DNA from 4 places in the Pseudomonas sp. GWSMS-1 genome. Region 3 is predicted to be linked to each of the others. Evidence: predicted binding sites of a transcription regulator. Region 3 holds the regulator's gene; each other region holds the start of a gene.

Region 1 (7,443 bases), 420 kb from region 3:
GGTGTGCTTCAACGCCGCCGCCCGCCACCTGCCCTACACCACCCTGGGGTTTCTGCAGTACCTGGCCCCGACCCTGGTACTGCTGCAGGCGATCTTCCTGTTTGGCGAGCATTTCGACCCGAGCAAGTTGCTGGCCTTTATCTGCATCTGGGCTGGCCTGGCGATCTACAGCCTCGACGCCTGGCTGACCCTGCGCAAACGTCGACCTGTTTAAAAAACAACCAGCCCGCTGCAACACATAGCCCGCCTGGGCTGCAGCGGGTTGCCCCACGGTTATCCACAGAAGCATCCCCGGCCTTTGTGCACAACCCTGCGTTAAGTGCTTATTTTTTAAGCAGTTAATCAAAAGCCCCGGGGCACTAAGCAGTGCTCCGGGGCTCCTCATGCTACCCACAGAGTTATCCACACGGGGCGTGGATAACACCCACACGCTACTCCTCGACCCGCAGCTTCAGCTCCACCATCAGGTCATCGGCCAGGCTTTCCAGGTGCCCCTGCAGGTGTTCCAGGCTCAGGCTCTGCGGCACGCCCAGCAACGCTTGGGCTTGAAACAGCAGCTCGCCACTCATCGGCGCCGGCACCACCTCGGTGCTCAAGCTTTCCAAGTTGACGCCCTGACTGCTCAGCAAACGGGTGATATCGCGCACGATACCCGGGCGATCATTGCCCACCAGCTCCAGGTGAATCGGCTGCCAGATGCTCGTCGGCGCATCACCACCCAACGCGATCTGCACGCGAATACCTTGCGCCTGCAGCGCCTCCAGCGCCGAGACCAGCCCGGCATGCGCTGCCAGTGGCACATCGACCCGCAGAATCCCGGCGAACTGGCCGGCCATGCGTGACATACGGCTTTCCAGCCAATTGCCACCATGCTCGCTGATGCAATGAGCCACACGCTCGACCAGCCCGGGCTGATCCTGGGCGATAACCGTCAGTACCAGATGATCCATGTTCTGCTCCTTAATTCAGCGGCTGCTCAATTCAGCCCCAGCCAGTAAGTATAAAAGGCCTCATCACGCACATAACCCAGGCGCTCATAGAGGGCTTGTCCTGGCAGATTGCTCTTTGCCGTCTCCAACTGCAAACCGCAGGCACCGGTGGCTTCGGCGTGCGCGCGAGCGGCGTTCATCAAGGCCTCACCGACACCCTGACGGCGTGCCGGCTCGCAGACATACAAATCACTCAACAACCAAGCCGGCTGCAACGCTAGCGAGGCGAAAAAGGCATAGAGCTGAACAAAGCCCAATGCGCCGCCTTGCGCGTCACGGGCCAGCAGAATCGTCGAGTCGGCGTTGTCCAGCCGAGCGGCAATAAAGTTGCGCACCTGCGCTGCGGGTTTGGCCACGTTATAAAACCCAAGATAGGCGCCAAACATCTCGCTCAGCTCATCCAGGTCTGCGGCTGTGGCGGCGTGTATAGGCATAAGATTCGCACTCCCTAAAAGGTGCAGAGCAGTATAGGTAAGCCCGCACAAACAGATTGAGCGCGATAAACACAATTAACTGTGTACTGTTTTTTGCTTTATATGAAACAATATTAAGAGATTGTAGCGACAAAAAGTCGCACAGAGTGACTGCAAAGCACTTCCTAGTCGCAGCGCGACGCGCACCGACTGATTTTCCCCTGATCTTGATGTAGTATGCCGCGCCTCGGACTACATGACTTATTACCCATGTCCGACGCGGCTATTGAGTAGAGCTGAGCAGAGTGAGGCAAGTGATGACTGAACGCGTTCAAGTAGGCAGCCTGCAGGTTGCCAAAGTGCTGTTCGACTTCGTGAACAACGAAGCCATCCCCGGTACCGGCCTGAGTGCCGAGACGTTCTGGGCAGGTGCCGAAGCGGTCATCAATGACCTGGCACCGAAAAACCACGCCCTGCTCGCCAAGCGCGACCAGATCCAGGCACAGATCGACGCATGGCACCAAGCCCGCGCCGGCCAGGCCCATGATGCAGCGGCTTACAAAGCCTTCCTGCAGGAAATCGGCTACCTGCTGCCAGAGCCGGCTGACTTCCAGGCCACAACCCAGAATGTCGACGAAGAAATCGCCCGTCTGGCTGGCCCGCAGCTGGTTGTACCGGTGATGAACGCGCGCTTCGCCCTGAACGCCTCCAACGCGCGCTGGGGCTCGCTGTACGACGCACTGTACGGCACTGATGCGATCAGCGAAGAAGGCGGCGCCGAAAAAGGCCGTGGCTACAACAAGGTTCGTGGTGACAAAGTCATCGCCTTCGCCCGCGCCTTCCTCGACGATGCCGCACCGCTGGCTGCTGGCTCGCACGTCGACTCCACCGGCTACAGCATTGTTGACGGCAAGCTGGTCGTCGCCCTCAAAGGCGGCAGCAACAGCGGCCTGCGTGATGACGCGCAACTGGTTGGTTTCCAAGGCCCTGCCGAAGCGCCAATCGCCGTACTGCTCAAGCACAACGGCCTGCACTTCGAAATCCAGATCGACGCCAGCACCCCAGTCGGCCAGACCGACGCAGCCGGCGTTAAAGACGTGCTGATGGAAGCTGCGCTGACCACCATCATGGACTGCGAAGACTCCATTGCCGCGGTCGATGCCGACGACAAAGTCGTGGTCTACCGCAACTGGCTGGGCCTGATGAAGGGCGACCTGTCCGAAGAAGTGGCCAAAGGCGGCCAGACCTTCACCCGCACCATGAACCCGGACCGCGTCTACACCCAGACCGACGGCTCCGAGCTGACCCTGCACGGGCGCAGCCTGCTGTTCATTCGTAACGTCGGTCACCTGATGACCAACCCGGCGATTCTCGATGCCCAAGGCAACGAGATTCCGGAAGGCATCCAGGACGCGCTGTTTACCAGCCTGATCGCCGTGCACAACCTGAATGGCAACACCAGCCGCAAAAACACCCGCACCGGCAGCATGTACATCGTTAAGCCGAAGATGCACGGTCCAGAAGAAGTGGCATTCACCACCGAGATCTTCGGCCGCGTTGAAGACGTCCTGGGCCTGACGCGCAACACGCTGAAAGTCGGCATCATGGACGAAGAGCGTCGCACCACCGTTAACCTCAAGGCGTGCATCAAAGCCGCCAGCGAGCGCGTGGTGTTCATCAACACCGGCTTCCTCGACCGCACCGGTGACGAAATCCACACCTCCATGGAAGCCGGCGCCGTCGTGCGTAAAGCCGCCATGAAAAACGAGAAGTGGATCGCCGCTTACGAGAACAACAACGTCGATGTCGGCCTGGCCACTGGCCTGCAAGGCCGTGCACAGATCGGTAAAGGTATGTGGGCCATGCCCGACCTGATGGCCGGCATGCTTGAGCAGAAAATCGCTCACCCACTGGCCGGGGCCAACACCGCCTGGGTTCCGTCGCCGACCGCCGCCGCGCTGCACGCGCTGCACTACCACAAGGTCGACGTGTTCGCCCGTCAGGCCGAACTGGCCAAGCGTGAGCGCGCGTCCATCGACGACATCCTGAGCATTCCGCTGGCCAAGGACACCAACTGGTCGGCTGATGAGATCCAGAACGAACTGGACAACAACTCCCAGGGAATCCTCGGTTATGTAGTGCGCTGGATCGACCAGGGCGTCGGCTGCTCCAAGGTGCCGGACATCAATGATGTCGGCCTGATGGAAGACCGCGCTACCCTGCGCATCTCCAGCCAGCTACTGGCCAACTGGCTGCGTCATGGCATCGCCACTGAAGAGCAGATCGTTGCCAGCCTCAAGCGCATGGCACCGGTGGTTGACCGTCAGAACGCAGCTGATCCGCTGTACCGTCCGCTGGCACCGAACTTCGACAGCAACATCGCCTTCCAGGCTGCCCTGGAACTGGTGGTCGAAGGCGCCAAGCAGCCGAACGGCTACACCGAGCCAGTCCTGCACCGCCGCCGCCGCGAGTTCAAAGCCGCCAACGGCCTGTAACCCGCAGCTGAAGCCACATAAAAAACCGCCCTTCGGGGCGGTTTTTTATTATTGGCTGCCAGCAAAGCACAGGCACAGTGACTTGCATCAGGCTGGCGGCCTCGCTTTTGTTCGACAATTTCAAGCAGATACTCACTTTATTGGCTATAGGAATAGGCATGCCAGCCGAAACCATAATATAGCCATAACGGAATATGACTAAAAAATGACCGAAAAGCGGCATTACGCCACTATATGAACTCGGTATACTCCGCGCCCCTCTTTGGGTACATCTGCCATGTTGAAAAATCTCTCGCTGACACTGAAGTTCTTACTGCTGCCCGCCATTGCCTTGCTGGGTCTGCTGCTGTTCGTGGGCTACACCTCGCTACAACTGGCAAACAACGATGTGCGCCTGGTCACCCTGGAAACCAATAGTTTCCCGACCCTTGAGAAGGCCGATGCGGTGATCTTCCAGTACTCACGTTTACCGGGCCTGCTTAATAGCGCAGTCGCCGCCGGAGAGCTGGAAACCCTCGATGAAGCGCGCAAAGTCCTGACTGACATTGCGGACATGCAGCAGGAACTGCAGACCCTGGTCACCCAAGCGGACCGCCGTCAGGAACTGGACGCCTGGCGGAGCGCAATACAGCGTTACGCGGACAACGCCCTGCCCGCCTCAGAGCAGCTGATTAAAGGCAGCGCCAGCTTTGAAGACCTGGCGCCCAACCTCGGCCGCATGGCCAGTGACTTGGGTGAAGCGCAAAAACTCGGCAATGCGTTCCGTACCCATGCATATGAAGACTTTCAGGAAACCCTGGCGCAAACCCGCACGGACAACGCCACCACCACCCGCGTAGGCTTTGCTCTGTCAGCCATTCTGGTACTGCTAATCAGCATTGCTTCAGTGCTGGTAATTCGCGGCACCATGACCAACGTGCGTGGCGTGATCACCTCACTACAGGCAATCGCCCGGGGTGATGGCGACCTGACTCGCCGAGTGAATGTCGACTCCAATGATGAAATCGGTGAAATGATTCAGCTGTTCAACAGCTTTATCGACAAGCTGCAAGGCACCATCCGCCAGATCATCGAAGCTGCCAGCCCGCTCGCCGGCATGTCCCAGGAACTGTACCGGCTGACTCAAGACTCCAAGGAAAACTCACGTTCGCAGCAAGGCCATACCGACTCGATCAGCCGTGACATTCTGACGATGACCAACAGCATTCAGGAGGTTGCCCACCGTTCACAACAGGCCTCCGAAGAAGCCGGGGCAGCCTCGCAGCAGGCGGATCAGGCGCGCAAGAACATCGGCAGTCTGTCGAGCAGCATCAGCGACCTCGGCAGCAGCGTAATGGGTGCTGTCAGTGCCATGCAGCAGCTGGAAGAGGAAACCCAGCAGGTGGGCTCAGTACTGACCGTGATTCGCAGCATTGCCGAGCAAACCAACCTGCTGGCACTCAACGCCGCCATCGAGGCCGCGCGGGCAGGCGAGCAGGGCCGGGGTTTTGCCGTGGTGGCCGATGAAGTGCGCAACCTGGCCTCGAAAACCGCCGCCTCCACCGCCGAAATCCAGAACATCATTCTGCGTCTGCAGAACAGCGCCAATGGCGTACTCAGCGTGATGACCGCCAATGGCGAAAAAGCTCAGGCGAGCATCGAGCGCTCCGTGCAAGCCACCCAGATACTCGAAGCGATTGCCGGCGCCGTCGGCCATATTAATCAGCTTAATGCTGGTATCGCGCAGTTCACCCAGGAACAAATCGGCCTTTCCAGTTCCATCCAGCAAGATACACAAGTGTTGCAGCAGGACGCACAAGCAACCGCTCAAGGTGCAGAAGCAACGGCTCGTCTCGGCGAACAGTTGGTCAGCACAGGGGATCATCTGCGCGCGGCGACTGCCCAATTCCGCGTTTAACCTGAACACAGGAGCATCACTGCATGTTTAAAGCTCGTCTGCTTCCCTTGGCCATCTGCCTGGCCGCTGCTCCAGCTTTCGCGCTGGAGCAAGGCGAACACCGCTTCAATACCTTTGGTACGGTCGGCATCACCCACCTCGGTGGCGAAGATGATGGCCGTAGCTATGGCATCACCGGCCAAACCACTGACTCCTGGCGCGGCGACCAGCTGTCCAAATTCGGGGCCCAGATCCAGTACGGCCTGACCGATACCGTGGGCATCACTGCGCAAGTCACTGCCAAGCCGGCGCAGGACGACTGGCAGGCCAATATCGAGTGGCTGTACCTGTCCTGGCAGACAACTGACAACCTGATGCTGCGCGTCGGCCGCCTGCGCACCCCGGTGTACATGTACTCGGAAAGCATCGACGTAGGCTTCAGCTACCCGTGGCTGCGCTTGCCTGACGAGGTGTACAGCCAAGTCCAGCTGTCCAACTACGAAGGTGTAGACGCGGTCTACAACATGCCGCTGTCCTTCGGTTCACTGGCCTTCCAAGTCGCCGGTAGCCAAGCTAAAAACCGTGACATCTTCGCCTTCGATGAGATGCACGACATCGACTACGAGAAAGTCTTTGCCGCCAATATCAGCCTGGCCACCAATGACTTCGGTACCCTGCGCGTAGGGTATGTAGAAGCGGATCTCAGCACCGAGATCGAAGACTTCGTCAACCGCCCGAACATCCCTTTCCTCGGCTTGAATGGCCCAGGCGTTCAGCGCTTCCAGACCATTGATAAGCAAAAGGGTAAGTTTACTTCCATTGGCTATCAGTACGACAACGGCACCTGGCTGACCAGCAACGAGTGGACCTCGCGTAGCATCGAAGCTGACAACAGCGGCACCATTGATGCGTTCTACCTGATGGGCGGCCGTCGCTTCGGCGAGTTCCTCACTCACGTGACTTACGCCCAACTGGACGACGATGCTGGTCGGCAGAACTCCTGGACTCTGGGCCTGAACTACAACCTGCTGCCCAACGTCGTGTTGAAAAGCGAATACAAACGCGTAGACACCTCCGGTGGCTATGACGGCGTATTCGTCCGTACCGCACAGGAAGCCTTCGACAACGCCCTGTCCGACAGTTCCAACGGTGCCCTCGGCAGCCCAGCCCGCAACTTTGACGGTGACATCATCAGCGTCGGCGTCGACTTCGTATTCTGAGGAGAGCATTGATGAAGCATTCCATTCAAACGCTCTGCGTCGCCGTGTGCCTCAGCGTTAGCGCGCTGGCTCAGGCCGAAGTCGCAGTAATCGTTAATCCGGGCGCGGCCAAGGCTCCAAGCCAGGCAGACGTCAGCAACATCTTTCTGGGCAAAGACAAATCCATGAAAGGCGTTGACCACAAGGATTGGTCTGCAACCAAGGACAAGTTCTACAGTGCAGTGACCAACAAGAGTGAATCACAGCTCAAATCATACTGGTCTGGACTCGTTTTCACCGGCAAGGGCCAACCGCTACCAAGCGTTGGCGGCGACGCTGATGTCATCGCCAAGGTGGCCGCTGAAGCCGATGCGATTGGCTATGTAGATGCCGCCGCAGTGAATGACAGTGTGAAGGTTCTCTTTACCCTGCCTTAATCATTGCAGCATCGTCATCAGAGCCCTTGGATTG
Region 2 (7,443 bases), 680 kb from region 3:
TCGGCGCCGGCATCGAGGTAGGCTTTCTCGATGGCGCCGATGACGTCCGGGCGGCTGAGGATCAGCAGGTCGTTGTTGCCCTTAACGTCTTGCGGCCAGTCGGCGAAGCGAGCACCACGGTAGTCTTCCTCCTCCAGCTTGTAGCTCTGGATCATGGTACCCATGCCGCCGTCGAGAATCAGGATACGTTCCTTCAGGGCTTGCTGAAGAGCGTTGAGGCGGGCGCTGCGATCGGACAGAGACATGGGGAGAACTACCTGAGACGCGTGAAAAAAAGATGCGCGATCATAGCAAAGCTGCACGCTTTTGCAGTGCCCTGTGCTTTTCCATGAATTTCATTCATGTTCATGGGTTGGCCTTGCCGCGCTGTGGGCAGCTAGAATCGCCGCTCAGACCATTTCAGAGACGCTTCCATGTTCGGTCGCTTACTGCTTAGCACGTGTTTATTGTTCATCGGCGCATTACACGCGGCCGAGCCCATCTCCTACAGTCGCGACATTCAACCGATTTTCACCAAGAATTGTGTGGCCTGTCATGCCTGTTACGACGCGGCCTGTCAGCTCAATTTGGGCAGTGCTGAAGGCGTGCAGCGGGGGGCGAGCAAAGCGACGGTTTACGCAGGTACACGCACCGAAGCCCAGGCCACCACCCGGTTGTTTGTCGATGCCCACGGTGCAGCAGCTTGGCAGCGTAAAGGTTTCACCTCTGTGCTGGATCAGCAGGGCGGCCAGGCCGCCTTGCTCGCACGGATGTTGGAGTTGGGCCACCAGCAGCCGTTTGCCGCTAATAGCAAGCTGCCGGCTGAGCTGCAGATCAACATCAGCCGGGTCAACCAATGCCCGCTGCCGCAGGAGTTCGAGACGTTTGCCCGCAACAACCCGCAAGCGGGCATGCCGTTCGCGGTGACTGGTTTGACTGAGACCGACTATCAAATGCTGCAGGCTTGGATCGAGCAGGGTGCGCAGGTCGATCAACAAGCGCTGCAGGCCAGTGCGGCCGAAGCGCAGCAGATCGCCACCTGGGAAGCCTTTATGAACGCCCCCGGCGCCCGTGAGGCGCTGGTTTCCCGTTGGCTGTATGAGCATCTTTTTCTTGCCCATATGCATTTCACGGGAGGTGAGCCGGGGCATTTCTTTCAGATGGTGCGTTCGCGCACGCCCAGCGGTCAGCCAGTGGACATCATTGCTACGCGCTTGCCCAATTCCGATCCAGGCAGCGAGTTCTACTACCGCCTGACGCCGGTGCAGGGGGTGATTGTGCACAAGACCCACATCACCTATGCGCTGAGTGCGGCCAAGCTGGCTCGGGTCAAGGAATTATTCTTCGCCAGCGACTGGCAGGCCGACGCTGTACCAGGGTATGGCGCCCAGCGCCGCGCCAATCCGTTTGAAACCTTTGCCGCGATTCCGCCGCAGGCGCGTTACCAGTTCATGCTGGATAACGCCGAATATTTCGTGCGCACCTTTATCCGGGGGCCGGTGTGCCGCGGGCAGATTGCCACGGATGTGATTCGCGATAATTTCTGGGCGGTGTTCCAAGACCCGCAGCACGATTTGTACATCACTGACCCGGCGTACCGCGAGCAGGCCAAAGACTTGCTGGCCATACCCGGGCAACTCGACAGCCTTACCGACTTGCTGGGCATTTGGCGCAGCTACCGCAATAAGCGTAATGAGTACGAAGCGTTACGTATGCAGCGTTATGCCGACGCGCCAGCGCCGAGCTGGTCGCACATCTGGGCGGGCAACGATAACGCGTTGCTGTCGATCTTCCGCCAACATGACAGCGCCTCGGTGCGCAAAGGCCTGATTGGCGAGGTGCCGCAGACGATCTGGTGGCTGGACTTCCCGTTGCTGGAACGCACCTATTACCAGTTGGTGGTGAATTTCGATGTGTTCGGCAATGTCTCCCATCAGGCGCAAACGAGGCTGTATTTCGATTTGATCCGCAATGGTGCGGAGGTCAACTTCCTGCGTTTGATGCCTGCGCAGTCGCGTCAGGCCTATTTAAGCGATTGGTACCAGAGCAGCGGCAAGCTGAAAATCTGGCTCGATTACCAGGCGATCGATACTAAAACCCCGAGTGCCTTGCGCTTGGCGGGCGGCGATGCCAAACGTAGTTTTGTCGAGACCTTACTGGAGCGTTACGGCAGCCTGAATGCGCGCCCAGATCCGATCAATCGTTGCAGCGGTGCGCATTGCCATCGCCCGGGTGTGGACCCCGAGCTGCAGCGCGCGGAACAATCTTTGAGCCGTTTAACGGCTAAGCCAGCGGGTGCGCTCAAAGTAATCGACCAACTGCCCGAGGCCACTCTGCTGCGGGTGGAAATGCCCGGTGGGCAGCGTGAGGTTTACAGCCTGCTGCGTAACCGCGCGCACACCAATGTGGCGTTTATGTTGGGCGAGGAGCTGCGCTACCAGCCCACGCTGGATACCTTGACGGTTTATCCCGGGGTGCTCAGCAGCTACCCGAACTTTATCTTCAATGTTCAGGTTGAGCAGGTGGCGGAGTTTGTCAGTGCGATGGAGCAGGCCCGTGATACGCCGGCATTCGAACAGGTGGTTGAGCGCTGGGGGATTCGCCGTACTCATCCTGAGTTCTGGCGTTATTTCCACGATATGTCAGCGTATATCCAGCAAACCGAGCCCATTGAGGCCGGTGTGCTGGACATGAACCGCTACGAGAATTTGTAACCGGGAGGGCGGCGCATGGCTAGGCAATGCGCCGTTTCAGGATTAGCGGTTGAAGCGCTCGACCAAGGCGTACTGACCTTGAGCGGTGGCGGTTAGAGCCTCACTGAGCATCGCCGTGTCATGCGCCTCACCGGCTGTTTGGTCGGCCAGTTGAGCGATGGTGGTGATGCTGCGGTTGACCTCATCAGCTACCGCGCTCTGCTCCTCAGCCGCGGCGGCAATCTGATCGGCCATGTTGGCAATATTGGCAACGGCTTCACTGATACCCGCCAGTGCGTCGTCGGCTTGCTGCACGCGCACAACACCTTCTTCGGCCTGTTTACGGCCGATTTCCATGGTCATGACTGCTTCTTCGGCGGTGCGCTGCAGCTTTGCGATCAGTTGGTGAATTTGCCCGGTGGATTCGGCGGTGCGCTGCGCCAGTGAGCGCACTTCATCAGCCACCACGGCAAAGCCACGGCCCATTTCGCCCGCACGAGCGGCCTCGATGGCGGCGTTGAGTGCGAGCAGGTTGGTCTGGTCGGCGATGCCTTTGATGACATCGACTACACCGCCAATTTCATTGCTGTCTTGGGCCAGGCGGGTCACCGTTTCACCGGTATCACCGACCGATTGCGACAGGCGCTGAATCGCTTGGCGGGTTTCACTGGCAATGGTGCGCCCAGCGCTGGTCAGGCGATTTGCATCCTGAGTGGCGATGGCGGTACGCGCCACGTTGCTCGCCACTTCCAGAGTGGTGGCGGCCATTTCATTGATTGCAGTGGCCACCTGATCGGTTTCATTGCGTTGGCGCTCAAGCCCGGCGGAGCTGTTATGTGCCAGGGTATCGGCCTGCTTAGCCTGCAGGGTGAGCTGTTCGGCGGTGTCCTGCAAACGGGTCAGACAGGTTTTCAGGCGCGCTTCCTGGCTGAGCGTCGCCATTTCCAGGCGACCCTGAGCACCGCGGCTGTCGGTGTACATCTGCGCGATCAGCGGGTCAGAAGTGGTCTGGTCAGCCAGACGCAGCAGGCGCTTGAGGCCACGTTGTTGCCAGCTCAACCCGGCCAAGCCCAGCGGTATCGACAGCGCCGCCGCGAGGGCAAAGCCCCAGCTGGAATCAAGCCAAATACCGATAAGAAAGCCAATCTGACTGATCAGTATAAAGGGCAGCCAGCCCTGCAGAGTTGGTAGCCACTTATCCTTACTCGGGACGGCGGACTTACCGCTGTTGATGCGCTGATACAGGGCTTCTGCGCGACGCACCTGTTCGGCGGTTGGCTTGACCCGTACGGATTCGTAACCCACTACCTGGTTGTTTTCCGTCACGGGCGTGACGTAGGCGTTAACCCAGTAATGATCGCCGTTCTTACAACGGTTCTTAACAATCCCCATCCACGGCCGGCCGCTTTTCAGGGTGTCCCACATGTGCTGGAACACCGCAGGCGGTACGTCGGGGTGACGTACCAGATTGTGCGGCGCACGAATCAACTCATCGCGGGTGAAGCCACTGATCTCGACAAACGCGTCATTGCAGTAGCTGATCTGACCTTTGAGGTCAGTCGTCGAGATCAGTCGTTGCTGAGCAGGGAAGCTACGTTCGCGCTGAGTGACCGGCTGGTTGTTACGCATGGCAATTATCCGTCGTTGTAATGCCTCTTCATCGGCCAATGGCGGGCGAAGTTGAGGGCGAAATCCGTGCCGGCGAGTTTAACCGCTTTTTGAATGGCGTCACATTTATGCCATGGTCGTGGTCGTCCTTGACCTGATGGTGTTTTTTGCCCGGCACGTAAGGCTCTCGGGCGGAGCTAGTGGCTGGCGATCAACTGCCGCAGTACGTAATGCAGGATGCCCCCGGCCTTGAAGTATTCCACTTCGTTGAGGGTGTCGATGCGGCAGAGCACTTCAATGCTGTCGCGGCTGTTGTCCTCGCGCAGGATGTCCAGGGTTAAGGTCATGGACGGGTGGAGTTCAACACCATCCAGGCCGCAGATGTTGAGTGTCTCTTTGCCCGTGAGGTTGAGCGTTTTGCGGGTTTGCCCGGGTTTAAACTGCAACGGCAAGACGCCCATACCCACTAAATTGGAGCGGTGGATGCGCTCGAAGCTTTCGGCAATGACCGCTTTGATGCCGAGCAGGTTGGTGCCCTTGGCCGCCCAGTCGCGGCTTGAACCGGTGCCGTACTCTTTGCCGGCAATGACCACCAGCGGGGTGCCGGCCTCCTGATAGCGCATGGCGGCGTCATAGATCGACAGCTGCTCGCCACTCGGCACGTGCAGGGTGTTGCCGCCTTCTGCGCCGCCGAGCATCTCGTTACGGATGCGGATATTGGCGAAGGTGCCGCGCATCATCACGTGATGATTGCCGCGCCGTGAGCCGTAGGAGTTGAAGTCGACCGGCTCGACGCCCTGTTCACGCAGGTAGCGCCCGGCTGGGCTGTCGGCCTTGATGTTGCCGGCGGGGGAGATGTGGTCAGTGGTCACCGAATCGCCAAGCAGGGCAAGAATACGCGCTTGGTGAATGTCACCAATATGCGGTGGCGCCTCGGCGATATTCTCGAAGAACGGTGGATGCTGGATGTAGGTCGAGTCATCCTGCCAGCTATAGGTGGCGGTTTGCGGTATGTCGATGGCCTGCCACTCGGCATCCCCGGCGAACACCTCGGCGTATTCCTTGTGGAACATCGCTGTGTCGACCTTGAGGATCGCCTCGGCGATTTCCGCCTGGCTCGGCCAGATGTCTTTGAGGTAAACCGGCTGGCCATCCTTTCCCAGCCCCAAGGGTTCAGAGGTTATGTCCATCCTTACCGTGCCGGCCAGCGCATAGGCGACGACCAAGGGCGGTGAGGCCAACCAGTTGGTTTTCACCAGCGGATGCACGCGGCCCTCGAAGTTACGGTTACCGGACAGCACTGAGGCGACGCTCATGTCAGATTGCTGGATAGCCTGCTCGATGGGCTCAAGCAGCGGCCCGGAATTACCAATGCAGGTGGTGCAACCGTAGCCCACCAGGTCGAAGCCCAGCTCATCCAGATAGCGGGTCAGGCCGGCGGCATTGAAGTATTCGGTGACCACCTTGGAGCCCGGTGCCAGTGAGCTTTTCACCCACGGCTTGCGCTGCAGGCCTTTCTCCACGGCTTTTTTCGCCAGCAGGCCGGCGGCCATCATCACGCTGGGGTTGGAGGTGTTGGTGCAGGAGGTAATTGCAGCGATGACCACGGCGCCGTTTTTCAGGCGATGCATCTGTCCCTCATGTTCATAATCCACCTCGCCAACCTGGGTGGCGCTGCCGATCGCAGCGCCACCACCCCCTTCGTCGAGCAGGCGTGATTCCGCGCCTGCATTGGGCTTGAGTTGCAGCCCAAGAAAGTCATCGAAAGCTTGTTTGACCTGGGGCAGGGCGACGCGGTCCTGTGGGCGTTTTGGCCCGGCCAGGCAGGCCTCGACGCTGCCCATGTCCAGCTCCAGGCTGTCCGTAAATAACGGCTCAACCCCGCTCTCGCGCCACAGGCCTTGGGCTTTGCAGTAGGCCTCAACCAATTTGACGGTCTGCGGCGGCCGGCCGGATAGGCGCAAATAGCCGAGGGTGATGTCATCGACCGGGAAGAAGCCACAGGTGGCGCCGTATTCCGGGCCATGTTGGCGATGGTGGCGCGATCCGCCAGCGGCAGGTCGGCCAAGCCGTCGCCATAAAACTCGACAAACTTGCCGACGACGCCTTTGCTGCGCAGCATTTGCGTGACGGTTAGCACCAGGTCGGTGGCGGTGATGCCTTCCTTGAGTTTGCCGCTGAGCTTGAAGCCAATGACCTCGGGAATCAGCATCGACACGGGCTGGCCGAGCATTGCCGCTTCCGCCTCGATGCCGCCGACACCCCAGCCGAGAATGCCGAGGCCGTTGATCATGGTGGTATGTGAGTCTGTACCAACCAGGGTGTCGGGGAAGGCGAAAGTTTGACCGTCTTCTTCTTTGGTCCAGACGGTGCGGCCGAGGTACTCCAAGTTGACCTGGTGGCAGATGCCGGTACCCGGCGGCACCACGCTGAAGTTATCGAAGGCATGCTGGCCCCAGCGTAGGAAGGCATAGCGCTCGCCGTTACGCTGCATCTCGATGGCGACGTTCTGTTCGAACGCGTTATGTGTGGCGAATTGGTCGACCATTACCGAGTGGTCGATCACCAAGTCAACGGGCGATAGCGGGTTGATCTTCTGCGGGTCGCCGCCAGCCTTGGCCATGGCGTCACGCATGGCCGCGAGGTCGACCACGGCGGGCACGCCGGTGAAGTCCTGCATCAATACGCGGGCGGGGCGGTACTGGATTTCGCGCTCGGAGCTGCGGCTCTTTAGCCAATCGGCCATGGCCTGCAGGTCGTTGCCGGTGACGGTTTTACCGTCTTCCCAGCGCAATAGGTTCTCTAACAGAACCTTCAATGACATCGGTAACTGGTCGATGTTGCCAAGGGATTTGGCGGCTTCAGGGAGGCTGAAGTACTGGTAGCTCTGGCCTTCTACATCGAGGCTGCGTTGGCTATTCAGGCTGTCTAAGGAAGGCATTGCGCGTCTCCTGTGGCTTGTCACTGTGCAAGCCGGTTGGTGGCTGCAGACTGTTCACCCTAGCCCTGCTTGCCCAGGCTTGCCATTTAAGGGTGCCTGGCGGCTTGGCATCTCAGCCGGTTTGGGTGGGTGTGGCAGCCATGTCTGTACACACTGGACAGGTCGCGGGGGCTAAGGGTTCCCGAGTCGGCTATGATGCGCGCCTTGAGGAGAGCCCAGATG
Region 3 (7,443 bases):
TTGCCGTCATCGGAGATCGACAAGAGGATGTGATCGCCTTCCTGCTCGGCGGACAGCACCACTTTGCCGCCTCGCGCTTTACCTGATGCTTCACGCTCATCAGGGGTTTCAATGCCATGGTCAACCGCGTTGCGCACCAAGTGCACAAGCGGATCGGCCAGCGCCTCGACCAGGTTCTTATCGAGGTCGGTTTCTTCGCCGACCAGCTCCAGATTGATCTCTTTCTTGAGCTGACGCGCGAGGTCACGAACCAGACGCGGGAAACGCCCGAAAACTTTCTTGATCGGCTGCATGCGGGTTTTCATCACCGCTGTCTGCAGGTCGGCCGTCACCACATCCAGGTTGGACACCGCCTTGGACATGGCTTCATCGCCACTGCTGGAACCCAAGCGCACCAGGCGGTTACGCACCAGCACCAGCTCACCGACCATGTTCATGATTTCATCCAGGCGCGCAGTGTCGACCCGCACGGTGGTTTCCGCTTCGCTGGGCGGCGCGGCCTTTTCTACCGCAGGCGCCTTGGCGGGTTCGGCCTTGACCGCAGGTTTTGCAACAGCCGGCGCTGAACTTTTGCTGGGCTCTACTGGCTTGGCAACTGGCGCCGGCGTAGCGGCTTTGATCGCCTCTGGCTCGACAAACTTGCCTTTGCCATGCAGCTGATCGAGCAAGGCTTCGAACTCATCGTCAGTGATATCACCGCTCGCTGCAGCTGCAGCAGGCTCAGCCTTGGCTGCCGGTGTAACAGGTGCCGAAGCGGCTGGCGCTACAAACTGGCCTTTGCCATGTAGCTGGTCGAGCAGCGACTCAAACTCATCATCGGTGATTTCATTGCCAGACGTTGACTCGGGCACGGCAGGTGCGGCTGGAGCCTCGGGCGTGACGAACTGACCTTTACCATGCAACTGGTCAAGCAAGGACTCGAATTCATCATCCGTGATTTCATCGCTGCTGGCGGCACTGGAAACGGCTGCTGCCGGCTCATCCAGAGCACCGAGCAATGTCTCGAATTCACTGTCGGTAATGTCGCCAGCAACGGGCTCAGGCGCAGGCTCAACAGACACTTCAACCGGCACGACCGGTTCAGGTTCAGCACCTGCCGGTTCAGCCAGGCGCGCCAAAGCGGCTAGCAGCGCAGGAGTCGCCGGGGTTAGATCGGTACGCTCGCGCACCTCGGTAAACATGCTGTTAACGGCATCCAGTGCTTCCAGCACCACATCCATCAACGCGGAGTCGACGCGCCGCTCACCCTTGCGCAGGATGTCGAAGACGTTTTCTGCGATATGGCAGCATTCCACCAGCTCATTAAGCTGGAGAAAACCAGCACCACCTTTGACGGTATGAAACCCGCGAAAAATAGCGTTGAGCAGATTCATGTCGTCCGGGCGACTTTCCAGCTCTACCAGCTGCTCGGACAATAGTTCAAGAATCTCGCCGGCCTCTACCAGGAAGTCCTGGAGGATTTCTTCATCGGCGCCGAAGCTCATAAGACGTGTGCTCCTAAAATCCTAAGCTAGAAAGCAGGTCGTCGACATCATCTTGATTAGATGCGACGTCTTCACGCTTATCGGCATGAATCTGCGGACCTTCACCGTGGGAAGGCTCTTTTTGTTTTTCTTGTTCGGCGCGGAGCAGCTCGTGGTTGTGCTCAATGCCGGCAAATTGATCAACCTGACTGGCCATCAGCACCAGTTTCAGCAGGTTACTTTCAACCTCAGTGACCAACTGAGTGACCCGTTTGATCACCTGCCCCGTGAGATCCTGATAATCCTGAGCCAGCAAAATATCGTTGAGGTGCCCGGAAATTTTCGCGCCATCACGCTCACTGCTTGCTAGAAACAGCTCAACACGCTTGGCCAACTCACGAAAACCGTCTGCGCTCATCTCGCGGCGCATAAAACGCCCCCAGTCAGCACTCAGGCTTTGCGCTTCGGCACTGAGGTCATTAACCAGCGGCGCACTCAACTCAACCAAGTCCATGGTGCGATTGGCCGCTTTCTCGGTCATCGTCACCACATAATTTAGGCGTTCGGTGGCATCGGTGATTTGCGAGACTTCAGTGGCATGCGGCACACGAGGGTCAAGCTGAAAGTTGACGATGGCGTTATGCAGCTCACGGGTCAGCTTGCCGACCTCATGATACAAGCCACGGTCACGCGCCTTATTCAAGTCATGTATCAGCTGGACCGCTTCACCAAAGTTGCCTTTTTCTAGGCTATCTACCAGTTGGCGAGCGCTGTGCTTCAAGGACGATTCAAGATCACCCTGAGCAGGATTTTTATGCTCCATAGAACCTCGTGGCAGACATCAGCCGTTGACCCGCTCAAAGATTTTCTCAATCTTCTCTTTCAGAACCTGGGCAGTGAACGGTTTGACCACATAACCGTTAACCCCAGCCTGGGCAGCCTCGATAATCTGATCACGCTTAGCTTCCGCCGTAACCATCAGCACCGGCAGGCTTTTCAGCCGATCATCCGCACGCACAGCGCGCAGCAGATCAATACCGGTCATGCCAGGCATGTTCCAGTCCGTGACCAGAAAGTCGAAACTACCGCTTTGCAGCATTGGCAATGCAGTCGTGCCGTCATCGGCTTCTGCGGTATTGGTGAACCCCAAGTCACGCAGGAGGTTCTTGATGATCCGTCGCATCGTTGAAAAGTCATCAACGATGAGGATTTTCATGTTTTTGTCCAAGTCGACCTCCGTACAGTCCCAAACGCACCCAGCAACCTGCATGCGCCTTTATTCATGAAACCAGCCGCGCGAGCGGGCAGTTTAGTGCGCGCGCCACTCACCCAGACGGGCGCGTAAACGAGCGGCACACTGACTGTGTAGTTGGCTTACGCGTGACTCGCTAACCCCCAACACCGCGCCGATCTCTTTAAGGTTCAATTCTTCATCGTAATACAGTGCCAACACCAAGCGCTCGCGCTCTGGCAGATTGCCAATGGCATCCGCCAAGGCCGCCTGAAAGCGTTCATCTTCCAGATCACGAGAAGGTTCTAGGTGGTGGTTGCCAGCGTCTTCAGCCAGTTCGCCGTGCTCGCCGTCCTGTAACAGATCGTCGAAGCTAAACAGGCGGCTGCCTAAAGTGTCGCCAAGAATGCCGTAGTAATCCTCCAGACTCAATTGGAGTTCGGCCGCAACCTCTTGATCTTTAGCGTCCCGACCGGTTCTAGCCTCAACTTTTCGAATGGCGTCGCTGACCATGCGGCTATTGCGGTGCACCGAACGGGGGGCCCAGTCGCCTTTACGCACCTCATCGAGCATAGAACCGCGGATACGGATACCTACGAATGTCTCGAAACTGGCACCTTTGCTGGAATCGTATTTTTTTGACGCTTCAAGCAGGCCGATCATCCCGGCCTGGATCAAGTCGTCAACCTGCACACTGGCCGGCAAGCGTGCCAGCAGGTGATAGGCAATGCGTTTGACCAGAGGCGCATAGCGCTCGATCAACTGGTGCTGGGAATCCTGCGCCTGCGCTTTGCTGTACATACGAAGTCCAGAGGCTGCTGTCATATGGCCGTGTCTGCGATCGGCTGCTGCACCAGACGCTCAACAAAGAACTCTAAATGACCGCGCGGGTTGGCCGGTAAAGGCCAGGCGTCGACTTTCTGAGCGATTGCTTTGAACGCCAGCGCGCATTTCGAGCGCGGGAAAGCTTCGTAAACCGCGCGCTGCTTCTGCACGGCCTTGCGCACTGACTCATCGTAAGGCACTGCACCGACATACTGCAGGGCAACGTCAAGAAAACGGTCAGTCACTTTAGTCAGCTTAGCAAAGAGATTACGACCTTCCTGCGGGCTGTGAGCCATATTGGCCAAAACCCGAAAACGATTCATGCCGTGATCACGATTGAGCAATTTGATCAGGGCGTAAGCGTCGGTAATCGAGGTGGGTTCATCGCACACCACCACCAAAACCTCCTGTGCGGCGCGCACGAAGCTAACTACGCCATCACCGATACCGGCTGCCGTGTCGACAATCAGCACATCGAGGTTGTCGCTGATATCACTGAATGCCTGGATTAATCCAGCATGCTGCATGGGCGACAACTGCACCATACTCTGAATGCCCGAAGCGGCAGGCACGATGCGAATCCCACCTGGCCCCTGCAACAGCACATCACGCAGCTCGCACTCGCCACTGATAACGTCTTCCAGGGTGCGCTTAGCACTGAGCCCCAACAATACATCGACGTTGGCCAAACCCAGGTCGGCGTCCATCAACATGACCCGACGCCCCAGATCAGCCAGGGCCAATGCCAGGTTCACCGAGACGTTGGTCTTGCCGACGCCACCTTTGCCGCCGGTCACCGCTATCACCTGTACGGGATGCATACCCATAATTTCTAATACCTTGTCTAACGTCGACTGGAGCCACTTGGTCGGCTAAGCACCGCTCAATTCCAATAATATTTAGCTTAACTGGCACGCCGTGTAGGCTGCTGGTAAAGACCGGAAAACATCTCTGCCATCGTATCTTCACTCGGTTCTTGGGTCGCCTGCAGCCCAACGGCCCGACTCACCAACTGATGACTGCGCGGTATCTGCAAATCATCGGGAATGCGTGGCCCATCAGCGAGATAGGCTACCGGTAGACGCTGGCTAATAGCCAGACCTAAAACCTCACCCAAACTGGTGGCTTCATCCGCCTTGGTAATAATACAGCCGACCAGGCCGCAGCGTTTATAACTATGGTAGGCGGCTTTCAGCACTTGGCCCTGACTGGTCGCGGCCATCACCAGATAGCTCTTCGCATTGACTCCGCGGCTGGCTAATGTTTCCAGCTGCATGCGCAGCGCTGGATCATTGGCCGACAGGCCAGCGGTGTCGATCAGCACTACGCGCTTACGCGCCAACGGTGCCAGGGCCTGGGTCAACGATTGGCCTGGGTCGACCAGAGTGACCGGCACGTTAAGGATACGGCCCAGGGTTTTGATCTGTTCCTGCGCACCAATGCGGTAGCTATCAAGGCTGACCAGGGCGATATGCTGCGCGCCGTACTTGAGCACATAACGCGCAGCCAGCTTTGCCAAGGTCGTGGTCTTGCCCATACCCGCCGGGCCCACCAGGGCGATTACACCGCCCTCTTCCATCGGTTCTTGTTGCGGGGTCTTGATCGCGTGAGCCAGATGCGCCAGCAACATGCGCCAGGCCTGACGCGGCTCGGCAATATTGGCAATGCGCTCAAGCAGCGCTTTCGACAGCTCAGCGGACAGCCCCATGCGCTGCAGGCGACGCCACAGATTCGCTTGCTGCGGCTGGCGGCTCTGCAACTGCCCCCAGGCAATTGAACCCAACTGCACTTCAATCAGCTCACGCAGGCCATGCAGTTCGAAGCGCATGGCATCCAGGGCACCCTGATCAGCGGCGGCAGGCGCAGCACGCGCCGGAGACAACGCATCGGCCAACCGATCGACTGGCACGCTGGCGGCAGCGCCAAACAACTGACGATCCTTGCCGGCATCGACTTTCGTACGCGTGGTCAGCTCAGCCTGAGCTGTAGCGATTTTTGCCTGGGTCTTGCGCAATTCGGCTTCCAGCGCCGGATTAGGCTGACGGGCTGGCGCGGCAGGCACTTGATAATCCAATGCGGCAGTCAGCTCGACACCGCCAGCAACCCGGCGATTGCCAATGATCGAGGCATCGGCACCCAGTTCATCACGCACCAGCTTCATGGCGGTACGCATATCGGCGGCGAAAAAGCGTTTGACCTGCATGGCCTGTAACCTCGGTTAGTTCTGCCCCACCGTCGCAACGATGGTGACCTGCTTATTATCCGGAATTTCCTGGTATGCCAGTACATGGATACTCGGAACCGCCAGCCGCGCGAATCGCGAGAGCATCGCCCGGACCGGACCGGCCACCAGCAGTATCACTGGCTTGCCGAGCATCTCCTGGCGCTGCGCCGCTTCCACTAGGGAACGCTGCAGCTTCTCGGCCATGCCCGGCTCCAGGAGGATGCCCTCCTCGGAGCCTTGACCGGCCTTCTGAATACTATTTAGCAATATCTGTTCCAACCTTGGCTCAAGGGTGATCACAGGCAGCTCCAGCTCTAGTCCCACAATGCTTTGCACGATTGCACGGGCTAACGCGACACGCACCGCGGCCACCATCACGGCGGGATCTTGACTCTTCACCGAGACATTCGCGATGGCCTCGGCAATAGTGCGAATGTCGCGCACTGGCACCTGCTCCTGCAGCAGGCTTTGCAGCACCTTGAGCAGGGTCGACAGGGAAATCATCCCGGGCACCAGCTCTTCGGCAAGTTTGGGCGAGCTCTTGGCCAGCAGCTGCATCAACTGCTGCACTTCCTCGTGCCCCAGCAGTTCATGAGCATGCTTATGCAGCACTTGGTTCAGGTGGGTGGCGACCACGGTGCTGGCATCCACCACGGTATAGCCGAGGGACTGCGCCTGATCACGCTGGTTTGGATCGATCCACACCGCCTCCAGGCCGAATGCCGGATCTTTGGCGGCAATACCATTGAGCGGGCCGAAGACCTGTCCGGGGTTGATCGCCAGTTCGCGATCCGGATACACCTCAGCCTCAGCCACGCTAACGCCCATCAAGGTCAGACGGTAGGCACTGGGCTGCAGGTCAAGGTTGTCGCGGATATGCACCGAAGGCATGAGAAAGCCCATTTCCTGGGAAAGTTTCTTGCGTACGCCCTTGATCCGCGCCAGCAGCTGGCCGCCCTGGTTACGGTCGACCAGTGGAATCAAGCGATAGCCGACTTCCAAGCCGACCATGTCCACCGGCGTGACGTCGTCCCAGCCCAGCTCCTTGACCTCCTGGGCCTTCTGCGCCGGCAGCAATTCCTGCTGGCGCTGCACTTCTTTGACCTCGTTTTCTTTAGTCGTACGCTGCTTGTTGGCAATCCAATAGGCAGCACCAGCAGCCACCAGCCCCAGACTGATAAAGGAGAAGTGCGGCATACCCGGCACCAGGCCCATGGTGATCATGATCGCAGCAGTCACCGCCAGAACGCGTGGCGAGGCGAACATCTGCCGATTGACTTGCGCCCCCATGTCTTCCGAGCTTGAAACCCGGGTCACCATAATCGCGGCAGCAGTGGACAGCAGCAGCGAAGGAATCTGCGCCACCAGGCCATCACCGATGGTCAGCAAGGTGTAAATACGTCCGGCATCCGCAAAGCTCAGGTCATGCTGAAAAATCCCGATGGCCACACCGCCGATCAAGTTGATAAATAGAATCAACAAGCCGGCAATGGCATCACCGCGCACGAACTTGCTGGCACCATCCATGGAGCCATAGAAGTCGGCTTCCTGGGACACCTCACTGCGCCGCAGCTTGGCCGTTTCCTGATCGATCAGACCGGCGTTAAGGTCGGCGTCGATGGCCATTTGCTTACCGGGCATAGCATCTAGAGTGAAGCGCGCGCTTACTTCAGAGATACGCCCAGCACCTTTGGTGACCA
Region 4 (7,443 bases), 2.4 Mb from region 3:
GCCGCCGCCCTCATCGTCATACACCACGTAGACAGCATCGGGATTATGTCCCAGCTCGCCGAACAGTTGCTCAAGCTGCGCCTGCTCAGGCAGCAAGCCGGGAGCTGGCTGCTGGCCCAGCTGAGTACGCTTGGGGTCGACAAAGCGTGCGCCAAGGATGTGGCCAGCGGCGTAGCGCGCCTGGCTGGTCAGGTCGACCAGAATCAGCTCGGGCGCCTCCAAGCGGCTGGCCAGTTGGGCGGGTTCGATCAGCAAGGGCAACTCAGCGAAGGCGGTCATGCCGGGCCTCTTTCGACGGGAAAGGACGGATTGTAGCGGAAAGCCTATCGCCCGCGGTTGGCAAAGCTGGCGAGGGCACGCTCAATGCATTGCACGGTTTTGCCGAAGCCCTGCACGCTGGTGTCGCTCAGCGCCCGGCCACCCTGGTCTGCGAAGATCAGCATGACCACGCGGTTGTTGCTGGCGATCGAGCGAATCAGCAGGTGTTCGCTGGGGAACAGGTTTTTCAACGTGCCCGGTAGTAGGGCGGAAAACTGCGCGATGTTGGCGGGGCTCAGCTTCAATTGCGCCGGGGCGCTCAGCAAGCGGCGCAGCACCTGGCTTTGCTGTGGGTCGAGGCTGAGGCTGGCTGCTGCCTTGTCTAGGCCGCTCTGCTGCTGGGCGATTAAACGGGTGTGGTTGCGATCCGCCAGCAGGATCAACACGCGCTGCATGCCGCAGGCTTGAAGGGCTTGATTGGCGCAGGCGGTGAGTTGCAGCACATTGGTAAAGGCGCTGGGTTGGGCGAGCAACTGCGCGCAATGCTGGCGCCACTCGCTGACGAGTGCGGCGCTGGGTTGTGTGGCAGTGGCTTGCAGGTGCCGCGCCGACCACGGCCACAGCAAGGCTTCGGCCGGGTGCCAGAGGTCTGAGCTGGGCATCAGGCGGGCGCTGCTGACGGCGTTCTGGTGCAACAGTTGCTGCACGTTATCGAGTGGCAGCTGCAGGAATAAGCCGGTCAGGCGCTGCCAGCGCAGGCTATGCGGGCCGTTCCAGGCATAGTGCCCAGAAATCGCCAGGCCATTGGCCAAGAGAATACTGTTGGCTGGCAGGGTCAGCCAGCGGCGCAGGTTGCTATCCGCGTCCAGGCACTGTTGCTGATGCAGCGGATGTTGATTGTCACGGGCGATGTGCAGGGCTTTGACCAGTAAGCGCCTGTCGTTGACCAGTAAGCGATACCCCTGGGTTATCCATTCCGGCAGGTTCCACTGCTCGCTCAGCGCCAGGCATAGTTTCAGCAGAGGCACGCCGAGCAACTCCTGCTCAACCTTGGTCGCCGCTTCACCGTTGACCAGCACCCGCTGTTCCCATTTATCGAACAGTTCCGGGTGAGCGGCCAGCAGGGTCCAGATTGGTGCGAGAAACAGCAGGCTGCCCCAGTGCACTTCCTGCCACAGGCGCGCCAGGCGGCCGGCGAACAGGCCGTTGGCCTGCTGGCAGGCATGCTGGCTGACCAGCAGGATCTGCCGGAGTGCCTTTGGTAGCTCCTGCTCGGGCAACGCAGGCAGGCGATTAAGCAACTCTTCGGTGCGTTTGATGCCGAGACGGCTGATGGCGGCTTCGAGGCTTTCAGTCCGCTCGCTGAGCCCGCTGCTCTTGCGGTTGGCCTCGCGCATGACGTTGAGCGCCAGGGCCGGGCAACTCTGCATTAACTCCGCCAGTTCGCGCATCGAGCGATTACTGTCCGCCAGGGCACGACGCAGCTGCTGTTGGCTGTCGGTTGAGGCAGGCAATAGCTGGCTGTCTAGCTGCTTGAGCCAGTCTGTCAGGTTGCGCGGATGGTGGGTGGGCTTAGGCATGTGTATTGAGACAAGCTGGCTTTTGACCTTAACTGGCTATAGTCTCGCGCAAAACTTCCGATAAATAGAAGGGTTGTTTTGCAAAGCCCCTTCTACCCTCTCTGGCAAGTGTCTTTCTATGGCAAAAATCATCGGCATCATTGTTGTATTCGCCAGCGTACTGGGAGGGTTTATCCTCTCGGGCGGCAAATTTATGGCGTTGGTCCATCCCTTCGAAGTGATGATCATTGGCGGCGCTGCATTGGGGGCCTTTCTGCAGGCCAACCCCGGCAGCATGTTTATGCAAGTGTTCAAGAAGTCGCTGAGCATGTTCAGCTCCCGCTTCACCCATCACTATTACCTGGATGTGCTTAAGCTGCTTTACGAAATTCTCAACAAGAGTCGCCGTGAAGGCATGATGGCCATCGAGGCTGATGTTGAAGACCCTGCCGCCAGCCCGATATTCAGCAAGTACCCCGGCATCCTCAAAGATCAGCGGATGACCGCTTTTATCTGTGATTACCTGCGCATCATGTCGTCCGGCAACATGGCCCCGCACGAGCTTGAGGGGTTGTTTGACATGGAAATCACCAGCCTCAAAGAAGAACTCGAGCACCCAGCGCATGCCGTGGCGAAGATTGCCGACGGCATGCCCGCGATGGGGATCGTGGCCGCGGTACTGGGTATTGTGATTACCATGTCGATCCTGGCCGAGGCGGATAACGCCGAGATCGGCGAGAAGGTTGGCACCGCACTGGTCGGCACCTTCCTCGGGATCCTCGCATCCTATGGCTTCTTCGGCCCACTGGCTGGCTCGCTGGAACACGATGCCAAAGAAGAACTGAACGTCTATGAGGCAATCAAGGCGGGCTTGGTGGCTTCGGCCTCAGGCATGCCGCCATCGCTGGCCGTCGAATTCTCGCGCAAAGTGTTGTTTCCGGCGCATCGGCCAAGCTTTTCCGAGCTTGAGCAAGCCATGCGTGGGAGCTAGAGCGCCGCATGGAAAACAACCAGCCGATCATCGTCAAACGCGTCAAAAAGGTTGCTGGCGGCCACCATGGTGGTGCTTGGAAAATCGCCTTTGCTGACTTCGCCACGGCGATGATGGCGTTCTTTATGGTGATGTGGCTGATGTCATCGGCCACGCCAGAGCAGAAAAAACTTATCTCCGGCTATTTTCAAGACCCCGTCGGCTTTTCCGAAAGTGCCAGCCCTTATGTGATCGACCTTGGCGGTACGCCTACCCCCGCGCCTGATAAAACGCTTAATGATGTTCCGCAGGATGAAGGTACTCCTGCCGAGGATGCGCGGGCGGATGTGGATAAGCTGCAAGCTGAGTCGATAGCCGAGGAAGTTGAGCGTGAGCGCCTGGAGTTGCTGCTGCAAGAGCTGCAAAACAAAGTGGAGGAAAACCCTCAGCTGCAGAACTTTAAGGATCAGATTCTTTTCGAAATCACCCAGGACGGCTTGCGCATCCAGATTATGGATGCTGCTAATCGGCCGATGTTTGCCTCTGGCAGTGCACGGTTGCAGCCTTATTTCGAGGACATTCTGCTGGCCATGACGGACACGATTGCGGCGGTGCCGAACAAAATCAGCGTCAGTGGCCACACGGATGCTCAGCCCTTTGCAGGGCGCGGTGGTTATGGCAACTGGGAGCTGTCCGCGGATCGCGCAAATGCGGCGCGGCGAGTCTTGGTGGCGGGTGGCTATGATGATGCGCAGGTGGCGCGTGTCGTGGGGTATGCCTCGTCGGCGTTGTTTGATCGCGAGAACCCGCTCAACCCGGTTAATCGCCGTATCGATATAGTGGTGCTGACGAAGAAGGCCCAGCGGGCCATTGAGGGCGCGCAGAGTGATGTCAGTGCAGGCGATGCGCTAGTCGCGCCTGGCGAGCCCGATGCGGCGGCGCCTAGCGCGCCGGGTGATCCGTTGCCCGATGGGCAGCTACGCGAGCGACTGAATATCTTCGAAGACGGTGTGCTGCAGTTCGATCAGCCTACCGAGTGAGCTGGCGTTTTACAGAAGGCCGCGACATGTCGCGGCCTTTTTTGTTGATGGCCTGCCATCCCTGGCGGCCACCTTGCGGGTCGTCGCGGCGCGATGTTAAAAAACGCTCCGGCGATTTTTCAGTAATCGGCTTCCGGCAGGCTCGCCAGGATTTGCCGGTAGCTGGCCATGCGTTGCGGGTGCAAGCGACCATCTTCCAGTGCCTTGAGCAGGGCGCAGCCCGGTTCGCGGTCATGTTTGCAATCGCGGAAACGGCATTGCCCGATCAGCTCACCGAACTCAATAAAGCCGGCTTCAACGTCATCGCGGCTGACGTGCACCAGACCAAACTCACGAATCCCCGGGGAGTCGATCAACTCGCCGCCGCCGGGGAAGTGGAACAGGCGTGCCGTGGTGGTGGTGTGAGTGCCGAGGCCGGAAAGCTCCGAAAGCGGCCCGACGCGGGTGTCTACATCCGGTAGCAGGGTGTTGACCAGCGATGATTTGCCGACCCCCGACTGGCCGACGAAGACGCTGACGTTGCCATCGAGCTGTTGCTTGAGCTGATCCATGCCGTCGCCGTGATGCGCCGACACTTCCAGCAGTGGGTAACCCAGTTGGCGGTAGACGTCGAGCATGGCGTTTAGCGCGATGCCATTCTGCTCGTCGATCAGGTCGGCCTTGTTCAGCAGCAGCAGTGGGCGGATGCCGGCGTGCTCGGCGGCCACCAGGTAGCGATCGATTAGGTTGGCGTGTGGCTCGGGCAGCGGGGCGAAGACGATCACGATCAGGTCAACGTTGGCCGCCACCGGTTTCAACTGGCCGCGGGTGTCCGGGCGGCAAAGTTCAGTGCTGCGTGGCAGCTGCGCAACAATGACCCCAATGCCTTGATTGCCGGCGCGCCACACCACCTGGTCGCCAGTCACCATGGTGGGCAGGTTAGCGCGTAAGTGGCAGCGGAATACCTGGCCGGCCAGCTCGCCGTCCAGTGCTTCAACCTCGACCTGCACGCCGAAGTGGGCGATCACCAGGCCGGTTTGTTCCGGGCCTAAATCGCCGCCTTCGAGAATTTGTACAGCCTGCGATTCGCGCTTGGCGGCGCGGGCGGCACGCTCGCCCTGAATTTTTTCGATACGCCAGTTTTGCCGGCGGTTGAGTTGGCGTTTGGCCATGGGTCTTCCGAGAGTTGAATTGCGCAATAAACGGTCGCGAGTCTAGCACGGGCTGCCAATTGCGCTGCTGACGCGGCTACACTGCGGCGCATTATTGGTCGGTCTGGTCAGGAGTCTGCATGCTGCGCGTTGTCCGGCGATACCCGGCGCTGCTGGCTTTAGGCGCGCAGCTGGGCGCGACGTTGTTGGTCGGCGTGGCCCTGTATCTGGCCGCGCAGGTGGCTCCCTGGCGGCCAACTTGGCTGGCTGTTGGGCTGAGCCAGGGATTGATCGCCGCCGCGCTGGCCCGCTACCTAGGCTTGTCGCGCTGGTGGTGCGGGTTGAACCTGCTGTTTGCGCCGGCGTTGCTGTTGGCGAGCGGTGCGCCTCTTCCGTCCTGGTTTTTTCTGGGCGGGTTTGTCCTGGTGTTGCTGCTCAACTGGAACAGTTTTACCGAGCAGGTGCCGCTGTACCTGACCGGAGCCGGTACCCGGCAGCATCTGGTGCAGGTGTTGCGCGAGCAGCCCGAGCATTTTCGTTTTATCGACCTGGGGTGTGGCCCGGCCGGCATGCTACTGAGCCTGGCCCGGCAGTTCCCGCAGGCACATTTTGTTGGCGTAGAAACGGCGCCGTTGTCCTTTGCCATCGCTTGGTTGCGCGCCTTGCGCCGGGGTAATTGTCAGGTTCGCTATCAAAGCCTCTGGCGCACGGACTTGTCTGTATTCGATGTGGTGTATTGCTTTCTCTCGCCTGCGCCCATGGCAGCGTTGTGGGTTCAGGCCTGCGAGCAGATGCCGGCTGGCAGTCTGCTGATCAGTAATACCTTCGAGGTGCCTGGTCAGTTAGCGGATCAGCTGATCGAGCTGCACGACTGGCGTAACTCGCAATTGCTGGTGTGGCGCATGCGCGGCTGATTTATTCGCTAAACTGTCGGCCTTAGCCGAGGATCCCCGCATGCAGAACCCGCAGAATCTAATCTGGATCGACCTGGAAATGACCGGTCTGGAGCCCGAAACGGACGTCATCATCGAGATGGCCACCATCGTTACCGACAGCGACCTGAATATCCTCGCCGAAGGTCCGGTGATCGCCGTCCATCAGAGTGATGAGTTGCTCGCCGGTATGGACGAGTGGAATACCCGCACTCACGGTGGCAGCGGTCTGACCCAGCGTGTACGCGAGAGCAAAATCAGCCCCGCCGAGGCCGAGGCCATGACCATTGCCTTCCTTGAGCAATGGGTGCCAAAAGGCAAGTCACCGATCTGCGGCAACAGCATTGGCCAGGATCGGCGCTTCCTGTGTAAGTACATGCAGAACTTGGACGCCTACTTCCATTACCGCGCACTGGATGTGTCGACCCTGAAAATCCTCGCTGGGATGTGGGCGCCACAGGTCAAAGAGTCGTTCCAGAAGCAAGGCACGCATCAGGCACTGGACGATATCCGTGAGTCCATCGCCGAGCTGCGTCATTACCGCGAGCATTTCATCAAGGTCTAGGGCGTCGACTGCGCATTAAGCAACGCCTGTACGCGCCTAGCGGTCTGCCCGTAGCGTGTGTCGTGGTTTTTAGGTGCCCGCATGCTCTCGCGGGCATGTAGACTGCGCGCCTTTTGGCAGGGGCTGATCGATGTTGCTGACTGTGTTGTACCTCATAGCGATCACCGCCGAAGCCATGACCGGTGCGCTATCGGCCGGGCGGCGCGGCATGGACTGGTTCGGCGTGGCGTTGATCGCCTGCATTACCGCCCTGGGGGGCGGCTCGGTGCGTGACATGCTGCTGGGGCACTACCCGCTGACGTGGGTCAAGCATCCCGAATACCTGGTGCTGACCACCTTCGCCGCGCTGGTCACGGTGTTTATCGCGCCCCTGATGCGGCATCTGCGCTCGCTGTTTCTGGTGCTGGACGCCATGGGGCTGGTGGCCTTCACCCTGATTGGCTGCCAGATTGCCCTGGACATGGGGCACGGCCCACTGATCGCAGCGGTCAGTGGGGTTATTACCGGCGTATTCGGCGGCATTTTGCGGGATATCTTCTGCAACGACGTGCCCCTGATTTTTCGCCGCGAACTGTATGCCAGCGTGTCGTTTGCCTGCGCTTGGTGCTTTCTCGGCTGCGCCTACCTAGGGCTGGGCAACGAGCAGTCACTGCTGATCAGCCTGTTCGGCGGTCTGCTGTTTCGGTTGCTATCGATCCGCTATCACTGGGAGATGCCCAAATTCGTCTATCGGGACGATCCTCAGGGCTGAGGTGTTAGGTCGCGCTGCGCATGTTGCTCGAGTGCCCACTCGACATGCTCGCGCACCAGGGCGGAGGGGTGCTCGCGGCGTGCTTTAAGTGCTTCCAGTACCGGGATCGTCGAGGGCGCATTGCCCAGGCCGACCGCCAGGTTGCGCAGCCAGCGTTCGTAGCCGGCGCGGCGCAGGGGTGAGCCTTCGGTGCGGCTGAGAAACTCGTCCTCACTCCAGCCGAACAGTGCGGCCAATT

Evidence for each region. The regulator FliA, encoded in region 3, starts transcription of late flagellar genes. The targets are predictions, from matches to a motif close to CTAAAGTTTNNNNNNNNNNNGCCGNTAA.
Region 1: ACEPAJ_RS05480 (methyl-accepting chemotaxis protein) is a predicted target of FliA. The motif match lies at 4,042-4,069, and genes of this name have one in related genera.
Region 2: ACEPAJ_RS10725 (methyl-accepting chemotaxis protein) is a predicted target of FliA. The motif match lies at 4,330-4,357, and genes of this name have one in related genera.
Region 4: motA (flagellar motor stator protein MotA) is a predicted target of FliA. The motif match lies at 1,875-1,902, and genes of this name have one in related genera.

The regions. Positions count from the first base shown of each region.
Region 1 covers NZ_JBMHHV010000005.1:451,192-458,634, reverse strand. Annotated here, with positions in the region: gene rarD (EamA family transporter RarD) at 1-214, shown strand, start outside; gene ACEPAJ_RS05495 (glycine cleavage system protein R) at 432-950, opposite strand; gene ACEPAJ_RS05490 (GNAT family N-acetyltransferase) at 977-1,423, opposite strand; gene ACEPAJ_RS05485 (malate synthase G) at 1,720-3,897, shown strand; gene ACEPAJ_RS05480 (methyl-accepting chemotaxis protein) at 4,175-5,794, shown strand; gene ACEPAJ_RS05475 (porin) at 5,818-6,993, shown strand; gene ACEPAJ_RS05470 (phosphate ABC transporter substrate-binding protein) at 7,005-7,409, shown strand.
Region 2 covers NZ_JBMHHV010000005.1:1,551,354-1,558,796, forward strand. Annotated here, with positions in the region: gene metH (methionine synthase) at 1-245, opposite strand, end outside; gene ACEPAJ_RS10720 (fatty acid cis/trans isomerase) at 414-2,693, shown strand; gene ACEPAJ_RS10725 (methyl-accepting chemotaxis protein) at 2,736-4,301, opposite strand; partial or broken gene acnA (aconitate hydratase AcnA) at 4,478-7,221, opposite strand.
Region 3 covers NZ_JBMHHV010000005.1:868,814-876,256, reverse strand. Annotated here, with positions in the region: gene ACEPAJ_RS07550 (chemotaxis protein CheA) at 1-1,484, opposite strand, end outside; gene ACEPAJ_RS07545 (protein phosphatase CheZ) at 1,498-2,286, opposite strand; gene ACEPAJ_RS07540 (chemotaxis response regulator CheY) at 2,305-2,679, opposite strand; gene fliA (RNA polymerase sigma factor FliA) at 2,773-3,519, opposite strand; gene fleN (flagellar synthesis regulator FleN) at 3,516-4,346, opposite strand; gene flhF (flagellar biosynthesis protein FlhF) at 4,424-5,722, opposite strand; gene flhA (flagellar biosynthesis protein FlhA) at 5,738-7,443, opposite strand, start outside.
Region 4 covers NZ_JBMHHV010000005.1:3,277,339-3,284,781, reverse strand. Annotated here, with positions in the region: gene ACEPAJ_RS19105 (rhodanese-like domain-containing protein) at 1-279, opposite strand, end outside; gene ACEPAJ_RS19100 (HDOD domain-containing protein) at 324-1,838, opposite strand; gene motA (flagellar motor stator protein MotA) at 1,957-2,808, shown strand; gene motB (flagellar motor protein MotB) at 2,817-3,827, shown strand; gene rsgA (small ribosomal subunit biogenesis GTPase RsgA) at 3,947-4,978, opposite strand; gene ACEPAJ_RS19080 (class I SAM-dependent methyltransferase) at 5,098-5,871, shown strand; gene orn (oligoribonuclease) at 5,912-6,454, shown strand; gene ACEPAJ_RS19070 (trimeric intracellular cation channel family protein) at 6,585-7,205, shown strand; gene queG (tRNA epoxyqueuosine(34) reductase QueG) at 7,196-7,443, opposite strand, start outside.